3 regions of the Janibacter sp. FSL W8-0316 genome follow, and region 1 is predicted to be linked to each of the others. Evidence: predicted binding sites of a transcription regulator. Region 1 holds the regulator's gene; each other region holds the start of a gene.
What was found. The regulator HrcA, encoded in region 1, represses chaperone genes, less so after heat shock. The targets are predictions, from matches to a motif close to TTNGCACTCGNNNNNNNCGAGTGCNAA.
Positions count from the first base shown of each region.

Region 1 (3,270 bases):
GAGCTTGGTCGGGGTGCGCACGTCGACGTGGATGACGAGGTCACCACGGCCCTCGCGCCGCAGGTGCGTGACGCCGAGGCCGGGCAGGACGATCGTGTCGCCGGGCTGGGTGCCCCGCTTGATGGTGATCTCCTGTTCGCCGTCGAGGGTGGCGAAGCTCATCGTCACCCCGAGCGCGGCCGCGGTCATCGGCACCGCGACGGACGCGTGCAGGTCGTCACCTCGCCGGGTGAAGGTCTCGTGGTCGCGCACCCGCAGCTCGACGTAGAGGTCGCCGGCCGGCCCGCCACCGGGACCGACCTCCCCTTCGCCCTCGAGGTGGATGCGGGTGCCGCTGTCGACGCCGGCGGGGATGCGCACGGTCATCGTGCGGCGGGTGCGCACCCGGCCCTGGCCGGAGCACTCGTGGCAGGGGTTGGGGATGACCTCGCCGAAGCCCTGGCAGGTCGGGCACGGGCGGCTGGTCATGACCTGGCCGAGGAAGGAGCGCTGCACCTGCTGGACCTCGCCGCGGCCGGCACAGGTGTCGCACGTGCGGCGGCCGGTGCCCGGCTGGGCGCCGTCGCCGGAGCAGGTGCCGCAGACGACGGCGGTGTCGATGGTCAGCTCCTCCTGACCGCCGAAGACCGCGGTCGCGAGGTCGAGCTCGAGCCCGACGAGACCGTCCTGCCCGCGCGCCGAGCGCGAGCGGGGGCCGCGGCCGGCGCCGCCGGCTGCCTGCCCGAAGAACTGCTCCATGATGTCGCTGAAGGTGAAGCCGGCCCCGAAGCCGTCGTGGGCACCGCCGTAGGGGTCGCCGCCCATGTCGTACTGGCGACGCTTCGCCTCGTCGGAGAGGACGTCGTAGGCCTGCGAGACCCGCTTGAACTGCTCCTCGGCCTCGGGGCCTGGGTTGACGTCGGGGTGCAGGGTGCGGGCGAGCTTGCGGTAGGCCCGCTTGATCTCCTCGGGCGTCGCCTCGCGGCTGACGCCCAGGTCCTCGTAGTAGTCGTTCACGCGTGACGTCCTCGTGGGTCGTGGGTCGGTCTGGTCGGTGCGGAGCGGACGCCGGTCAGGCGTCCACGATCCGCGAGAGGTAGGTGGCGACGGCACGCACCTGCGCCATCGTCGCCGGGTAGTCCATGCGGGTCGGGCCGAGCACGCCGACGGCACCGACCTGCTCGTCGCCTGCGCCGTAGCCGGAGGTGACGAGCGATGTCCCCTGCAGCCCGGTCACGGGATTTTCGGAGCCGATGCGCACGGACACGCCGGGCGCCTCCTGATCGGCCTCGACGCTGAGCAGCTTGAGCAGCACGACGTGCTGCTCGAGGGCGTCGAGCACCGGCTCGAGGGTCATCGGGAAGTCGCTCGAGCTGCGCGCGAGGTTGGCCGTGCCGGCCAGGGTGACCTTGGTCGCCCGCTCCTCGGCCAGTGCCGCCTCGACGACACCGATGACCCCGGCCGTGAGGGCGTCCTCGGTCTCGACGTCCTCGTCGTGCAGGGTGCGCAGCGACTCCAGCGCCTCGGCGAGGCGGCGGTCGCGGGTGGCGGCGTTGACCCGGCCGCGTGCGCTGGCCAGGGCATCGGCGCCCTGGGGAGCCAGGTAGTCGACCCCCGTGGGCACCACGCGCTGCTCGACGCGGCCGGTGCCCATGATGACGACGACCATGAGCCGGGTCTCGCTCATCGGCACCAGCTCGATGTGCTTGACCGTGCTGCGGGTGAGCGAGGGGTACTGCACGACCGCGACCTGCCGGGTCAGCGTCGACAGCAGACGGACCGTGCGGTCGAGGACGACGTCGAGGTCGTCGGCGCCCTCGAGGTAGTCGGTGATCGCCGCGCGCTCCCCCCGCGACATGGGGCGGATCGCCTGCAGCCGGTCGACGAAGAGCCGGTAGCCGGCATCGGTCGGGATGCGCCCCGCAGAGGTGTGTGGGGCGATGATCAGCCCCTCGTCCTCGAGCGCGGCCATGTCGTTGCGCACGGTCGCGGCCGAGACGTTGAGCTGATGGCGGTCGAGCAGCGCCTTGGAACCGACCGGCTCCGACGTCTGCACGTAGTCCTCGACGATGGCGCTGAGCACGGCCATGCGGCGCTCCTGGCTCATGCTGACCTCCTTCGACACCCACGAACGGGACCGCTGGCACTCGGTCCACCTGAGTGCCAAGTCTACGACCGGGGCGGCCATTCCCCGGAATCCGGCGTGCCGACGCCGCGAGTGACCTCCCTTCGGCCTACCGTCCGTGCCGTGAGCGATCGATACGGCATGGACGTCCTCTCCGGCGACTGGAAGTCGAAGGGCCGGCTGGCCCGACCGACCGCGCGGGCGATGGAGGCCACGCCGGGCACCGTCGTCGAGGACGTCGAGACCGGCTGGGTCGGCGCCGTGGTCGCCGTGGAGAAGGCGGGCGGCGTCCACGTCGTCCACCTCGAGGACCGGCGAGGCAAGGTCAAGGCCTTCCCGCTCGGTCCGGGCTTCCTCGTCGACGGCTCCCCGGTCTCGCTCACCGCGCCGAAGGGGGCCCAGCGCGCGGCCCTCGCAGCCGCCGAGAAGCAGGCCTCCCGCACCGCGAGCGGGTCCGTCGCCGTGCACGACGCCAAGGCCCGGGTCGCCATCGGGTCCCGGATCTTCGTCGAGGGCCGCCACGACGCCGAGCTCGTCGAAAAGGTCTGGGGCCACGACCTGCGGGTCGAGGGCGTCGTCGTCGAGATGCTCGACGGCGTCGACGACCTCGCGGCCGCGATCCGCGACTTCGCCCCCGGCCGCGGTCGGCGGATGGGGGTCCTCGTCGACCACCTCGTGCCGGGCAGCAAGGAGTCGCGCATCGTCGCCGAGGCCAACAGGCTCGCGCCCGAGCACGTGCTCGTCCTCGGGCACCCCTACGTCGACGTGTGGCAGTCGGTGCGCCCGCAGCGACTCGGCATGGAGGCCTGGCCGACGATCCCCCGCTCGATGGAGTGGAAGCGCGGGATCTGCGCCCACCTCGGCTGGCCCCACGACTCCCAGGCCGACATCGCCCGCGCCTGGAAGCAGATCCTGGGCACCGTCCGCAACTATGCCGACCTCGAGCCCGCCCTCCTCGGGCGCGTCGAGGAACTCATCGACTTCGTCACGGCCGAGTAGGGGTCAGTCCTTCGGGCCGCCGGCGACGTAGATGACCTGGCCGGACACGAAGCCGGCCTCCTCGGACAGGAGGAAGGACGCGGTGGCGGCGATGTCCTCGGGCTGGCCGACGCGGCCGACCGGGGTCTCCTTGGCCGCGTGGGCGAGGAAGTCCTCGAAGGGCACAC
Region 1 is NZ_JBBOQX010000001.1:977,072-980,341, forward strand. It holds gene dnaJ (molecular chaperone DnaJ) at 1-996, opposite strand, end outside; gene hrcA (heat-inducible transcriptional repressor HrcA) at 1,052-2,086, opposite strand; gene NYE39_RS04780 (DUF3097 domain-containing protein) at 2,228-3,103, shown strand; gene fabG (3-oxoacyl-ACP reductase FabG) at 3,107-3,270, opposite strand, start outside.

Region 2 (3,270 bases), 490 kb from region 1:
GTCCTGCGCCTGCTCGAGGCCGGAGGGCATCGAGGTGAAGCCGGACCCGGTGAGCTGCTGGACCTCGCCGCCCTCCTGGTCGGCGGCGACGAGCATGCCCACCTTGGTCCCGTCGACGGTGGGGGAGACGTCCTGCAGGTGCTTGCTGGCGGCCGCGACGGTCGCGCTCTCCTGCCAGCCGCCGAGGTAGAGCATCGAGCCCAGGCCCTGCGCCCCGATCGGCCCGTCGAGGGAGCTGGCCGGCCCCGGCTGCATGGCCGCCATGAGCAGCTGACCGGCCTGCTGGGTCGGCGTCATCGCGTCACGCACCTGCTCGACGCAGGCGCTGGCCTCGGGGCCGTCGGCGGTCACCGTGGTCGATCGCGACGACGAGGACGAAGGGGAGGACGTCGCCGACGAGGACGACGTCGCGGAGGTCGTGTCCTCGGCGGAGGTCGGGGACGACGTCGAGGAGGAGCTCGTGCTGCCCGCTCCCGGGTCGTCGGAGGCGCACCCGACGAGGGCGAGGACGGCGAGGCCTGCAGCGGCGCGGGTCAGGTGACTGGCTCGGGTCGGCATGGGGGGCAGGCTACCTGCGCCGCATGGGCGTCGACGGCGCTCGCGCCGGTGATGCCGCGCTCAGGATGCCTCGACGACGAGCACGGCCTGCTCGCCGCCGACGCGGGTGAGCACGACGGTGGCGCTGTCGCCGTCGCCGGCTCCGCGGCCGATCTTCAGCTGCTTGCGCAGCTGGTCCTCGTCGAGCCGGATCCCGCGCTTCTTGACCGTGAGGCCGGTGACCCCGCGCTCGCGGAGCCACCCGCGCAGACCCTTGACGGAGAAGGGCATCGCCTCGAGCACCTCGTAGCGTCGGGCGTGGCCGAGGTCGACGGCGTCGTCGCTGGTGACGTAGCCGAGCCCGGCCTCGAGCTCCATGCCGGAGACGGCGCCGGTGACGGTGCCGATGAGGCCGGCGCGAGTGACCGCGCGGTCCGCCTCGTAGAGCCAGCGGCCGGTGTCGGGGAGCGAGAGGGCGGCGGCCGGGTCGTCCTCGCAGGTGCGCTGGTCGACCTCGACCGGCGGCGCGCCCTTGCGCAGGACCCGGGCACTGCGGCCGGCCTCCTTGACGAGCGGGCCCCACCAGACCGTGCACTCGAGGACGGTGCCCTGCCACGAGGTCCACTGGGCCTCGGTGCCGAGCGGCGGGATGTCGTGGGGGAGCGAAGGGGAGAGCTTGGCCCCGGTCGCGGGGACGTCACGGGCGACGGAGAGGACGAAGTCCCACGACGGGGAGATCTCGTCGAGCCGGAAGACACGGCGGGTGCGCCCGGAGCGGTCGGTGACACCGGGGGTGCGGCGGGCCGGGTCGAGCCAGACACCCGTGCGCGAGTGCAGCGGGTCGAGCGGTGCCTCGAAGTCCTCGGCCACGCCGGTGCGGGCCCGACTGTCGGGCCACGGCCGCAGGTTGACGTCGGCGATGGCCGCCGTGAGCGGGTCGGCGTCGACGCCGTGGACGGTGACGCCGAGGGCGCTCATCGCCATCGCGTCCGAGCCGATGCCGCAGCCGAGGTCGTGGACGGTCGCCAGGCTGGCCGTCGCGTAGCGCCCAGCGTGCGTCGCCGCCACCTCCAGCCGGCTGGCCTGCTCGAGACCGTCGGGGGTGAAGAGCATGCCGTCGGCGAACTCGCCGAACTTCTCCTGCGCGCGCGCCTGCAGGCGCTTCTGCGTCAGGAGGGCGGCGACGCGTTCGGCGGAGTGTCCCGACGCCCGCAGCCGCGAGGCCAGGCCGACCGCGTCCGCCTCGCGGTACTCGGGCAGGCCGTGCAGGGACTCGTGCCCCTCGGGGGAGGCCAGCCAGCGCACGGTCGTCGGATCCACGTGCGCCATTGTCACGCATCCCGGGCCGCCCAGCGGCCCGGCCGCGACGGGCTTTGGCACTCGGGTTGACCGAGTGCCAACCGGGTGCCTAGATTTGCCCTTGGCACTCACCTCCGGCGAGTGCCAGATGCCACGGTTGGACGACCCCCGCGACGGCGCCCGGCCAGGCTTCGCCCCACGTTCACACACACGTCCCCACAGAAGGAGTCACCGTGTCGGTTTCCATCAAGCCGCTCGAGGACCGGATCGTCGTCCAGGGCATCGAGGCGGAGCAGACCACCGCCTCCGGCCTCGTCATCCCGGACACCGCCAAGGAGAAGCCCCAGGAGGGCGAGGTCGTCGCCGTCGGCCCCGGCCGGTTCAACGAGGACGGTGACGAGCGCATCCCGATGGACATCTCCGTCGGCGACCGCGTCATCTACTCCAAGTACGGCGGCACCGAGGTCAAGCACGGCGGCCAGGAGTACCTCATCCTCTCCGCGCGCGACGTGCTCGCGATCGTCGGCTGACGATCCTTCCCAGTACTGAGCTGACGCCCCGGGTGCGGCCCCTCCCGGGCCCTCCGGGGCGTCGCCTTTTCCCCCTTCGTTAGAACCAAAGGACAAACATGGCCAAGGAACTGGAGTTCAACGACTCCGCCCGTGACGCCCTCCAGCGCGGCGTCGACCAGCTCGCCAACGCCGTCAAGGTGACCCTCGGCCCCAAGGGCCGCAATGTCGTCATCGACAAGCAGTGGGGCGCCCCCACGATCACCAACGACGGCGTGACGATCGCCCGCGAGATCGAGCTCGAGGACCCCTACGAGAACCTCGGCGCCCAGCTCGCCAAGGAGGTCGCCACCAAGACCAACGACGTCGCCGGTGACGGCACGACGACCGCGACCGTCCTCGCCCAGGCCATGGTCAAGGAGGGCCTGCGCAATGTCGCCGCGGGTGCCGCCCCGTCCGGCCTCAAGCGCGGCATCGACAAGGCCGTCGAGGCCGTCTCGGCCCGCCTGCTCGAGACCGCCCGTGAGGTCGAGGGCAAGGACGAGATCGCGCAGGTCGCGTCGCTGTCCGCCCAGGACCAGGGCATCGGCGGGATCATCGCCGACGCCTTCGACAAGGTCGGCAAGGACGGCGTCATCACCGTCGAGGAGTCCTCGACCGCCGAGACCGCGCTCGACTTCACCGAGGGCATGCAGTTCGACAAGGGCTACATCAGCCCCTACTTCGTCACCGACCCGGAGCGTATGGAGGGTGTCCTCGAGGACGCCTACGTCCTGATCAACCAGGGCAAGATCTCCAACATCCAGGAGATCCTCCCGGTGCTGGAGAAGGTCGTGCAGTCCGGCAAGCCGCTGCTCGTCATCGCCGAGGACATCGACGGCGAGGCCCTCTCGACGCTCGTCGTCAACAAGCTCAAGGGCGTCTT
Region 2 is NZ_JBBOQX010000001.1:1,468,726-1,471,995, reverse strand. It holds gene NYE39_RS07190 (glycoside hydrolase family 3 N-terminal domain-containing protein) at 1-558, opposite strand, end outside; gene NYE39_RS07185 (class I SAM-dependent methyltransferase) at 619-1,866, opposite strand; gene groES (co-chaperone GroES) at 2,070-2,366, shown strand; gene groL (chaperonin GroEL) at 2,465-3,270, shown strand, end outside.
Region 2: the regulator HrcA is predicted to act here: its motif matches at 1,911-1,937, upstream of groES (co-chaperone GroES).

Region 3 (3,270 bases), 1.6 Mb from region 1:
GAAGGCCTCGAACTCGTCGTCGGCCCGGTCGATCTCGTCGACGAGCAGCACCGCCGGGGCCCGCCGCAGGGCCTGCAGGACCGGCCGCTCGAGGAGGTAGCGCTCGTCGAAGAGCGAGCTCTCGGCCTCGGACGCCTCGAGCCCACCACTCGCGTGGAGCGCCTCGAGGGTGCGAAGGTGGAGGATCTGCCGCGGGAAGTCCCAGTCGTAGAGGGCCTGCGAGGCGTCGATGCCCTCGTAGCACTGCAGCCGGACGAGGGGCACGCCCTCGAGCTCGGCGAGGGCCTCGGCGAGCGCGGTCTTGCCCGTGCCCGGCGCCCCCTCGAGCAGCAGCGGCCGGCGCATCTCCCGGGCGAGGAAGACCACGGTGGCGAGGTCCTCGTCGGCGAGGTAACCCGTGGCACCCAGCCGGTCCGCCAGCTCCTGCGGTGACGTCATGCAGGAAGGGTACGCCGAAGGGCGGTCCCCCGTGACCGGGGAACCGCCCTTCGCGCGTGGTGCAGGTGGTGCGGGGGTGGGCTCAGAAGCCCATGCCGCCCATGCCACCCATGTCGTCGCCACCGGGCATGGCCGGGGCGGCCTTCTCCGGCTTGTCCGCGACGACGGCCTCGGTGGTGAGGAAGAGCGCCGCGATGGAAGCGGCGTTCTGCAGCGCGCTGCGCGTGACCTTGGCCGGGTCGATGATGCCCTGGGCGATCATGTCGACGTACTCACCGGTCGCGGCGTTGAGGCCCTCGCCCGCAGGCAGGTTCTCGACCTTCTCGGTGACGACGCCGCCGTTGAGGCCAGCGTTGGCCGCGATCTGCTTGAGCGGGGCACCCGCCGCGACGCGCACGATGTTGGCGCCGGTCGCCTCGTCACCCTCGAGCGAGAGCTTGTCGAAGGCGGCCTTGGTCGCCTGCAGGAGCGCGACGCCACCACCGGCGACGATGCCCTCCTCGACGGCGGCCTTGGCGTTGCGCACGGCGTCCTCGATGCGGTGCTTGCGCTCCTTGAGCTCGACCTCGGTGGCCGCGCCCGCACGGATGACGGCGACGCCGCCGGCGAGCTTGGCGAGGCGCTCCTGGAGCTTCTCGCGGTCGTAGTCCGAGTCGCTGTTCTCGATCTCGGCCTTGATCTGGTTCACGCGGCCGGCGATCTGGTCCTGGTCGCCAGCACCCTCGACGATGGTCGTCTCGTCCTTGGTGACGACGACCTTGCGGGCGCGGCCGAGCAGGTCGAGCTCGGCGGTCTCGAGGGAGAGGCCGACCTCCTCGGAGATGACCTGGCCACCGGTGAGGATGGCGATGTCGGCGAGCATGGCCTTGCGGCGGTCACCGAAGCCCGGGGCCTTGACGGCGACGGACTTGAAGGTGCCCTTGAGCTTGTTGACGACGAGCGTCGACAGCGCCTCGCCCTCGAGGTCCTCGGCGATGATCAGCAGCGGCTTGCCAGCCTGCATGACCTTCTCGAGGACGGGCAGGAGGTCCTTGATCGAGCCGATCTTGGAGTTGGCGATGAGGACGTAGGGGTCCTCGAGCACGGTCTCCATGCGCTCGGTGTCGGTGACGAAGTAGCCGGAGATGTAGCCCTTGTCGAAGCGCATGCCCTCGGTGAGCTCGAGCTCGAGCCCGAAGGTGTTGCTCTCCTCGACGGTGATGACGCCTTCCTTGCCGACCTTGTCCATGGCCTCGGCGATCTTGGCGCCGATCTCCTGGTCAGCGGCGGAGATGGAGGCCGTGGCAGCGATCTGCTCCTTGGTCTCGATCTCCTTGGCCATCGCGAGCAGCTCGTCGGACACCGCAGCGGTGGCCTTCTCGATACCGCGCTTGAGGGCCATGGGGTTGGCGCCGGCCGCGACATTGCGCAGGCCCTCGCGCACGAGCGCCTGGGCGAGGACGGTGGCCGTCGTCGTGCCGTCACCGGCGACGTCGTCGGTCTTCTTGGCGACCTCCTTGACCAGCTCGGCCCCGATCTTTTCGTAGGGGTCGTCGAGCTCGATCTCCTTGGCGATGGACACGCCGTCATTGGTGATCGTGGGGGCGCCCCACTTCTTCTCCAGGACGACATTGCGGCCCTTGGGGCCGAGGGTGACCTTGACAGCATCGGCGAGGGTGTTCATACCCCGCTCGAGACCGCGACGGGCCTCCTCGTCGAAAGCAATGAGCTTTGCCATTCGGGTGGTTCCTCCACGCGAATCGAAGGGTGCGACCGGGGGTGCCCGCGACGGACGGAGTGCGACCACCCGGCTCACGTCACCGTGCGATCGCGCCCCTCACCTGACCGGTCAGGACTGTCACTCTCACAAGGAGAGTGCTAAGGCCCATTATTGGCACTCTCACCGAGCGAGTGCAAACGCCGTGGCGGACGACGGAGTGCGGCCAACCGGCCGCACTCCGTGGTCGTGGGTTCGTGGGTGACCTCAGCGCACGGTCTCGTAGCGGTGGATCCAGGCCTCCCCTCGGGTGCTCCACCGCACCCGGGCTCCGCCGACGGTGCCGGACACGTTGGCGTCGACCTCACGGCGCACCGCCCCACCGTGGTTGCTCGTGCGCTGGGCGCCGTCGGCGAAGAGCGTCAGGTCAGCGGCGAAGAGCCGGCTACCGGACACGAGGGTCCCGTCCACCACGGCCGAGCGCATCGTCGAGCTCACCCGGTAGTCGGCGCTCCGGGGCCGCAGGTATCTCGTGCTGCGGTGGGTGCACCGGCTCGACTGCCACGTCTGGGTGACGGTGGCGCCGGTCGGGCAGAAGAAGGAAGTGATCTTCATGGCTGAGGCCGGCCACGGCATTCCCTCGGTGTCGGTCTGGTAGGTGAACCGGTGCTGGTTGCCCCGCGCCCCGCTCATCGCCCCGTCGAGCATGACCCGGACGGTGACGTGCTCGGCGAGCACGCGCGTCGCGTCGGCCGGCGCGGCCTGGGCACTCGCCCCGGTGGCGACGAGACCCACGGATGCGGCGGTCACCAGCAGTGTGCGTGTCGTGGTCTTCATGTCTCTCCCCTGTCTGTCATGGGGTCGTCGACGGTGACGACCCTCACAACGAGAGACGCACGAAGGGGGGCGGACGGTTGCGTCGACCGGCGGGCGGTGGTCAGGCGCGCGGGTGCAGCCCCTCGAACCCGGCGCGCATCTCGCCGTCGGCGTCGGAGGAGACCGGGTCGTCGACGTCGGCGACGAAGACCGCCACGAGCTCACGGGCCGGGTTGTCGCGGGCCTCGGTGAGCAGTCCGCGCCAGGCGCCGAGGTTGGGGTGCTCGACGGTCGTGCACGCCCGCGCGGGCTCGAGTCCC
Region 3 is NZ_JBBOQX010000001.1:2,613,030-2,616,299, reverse strand. It holds gene NYE39_RS12905 (AAA family ATPase) at 1-438, opposite strand, end outside; gene groL (chaperonin GroEL) at 521-2,155, opposite strand; gene NYE39_RS12895 (hypothetical protein) at 2,402-2,971, opposite strand; gene NYE39_RS12890 (hypothetical protein) at 3,072-3,270, opposite strand, start outside.
Region 3: the regulator HrcA is predicted to act here: its motif matches at 2,309-2,335, upstream of groL (chaperonin GroEL).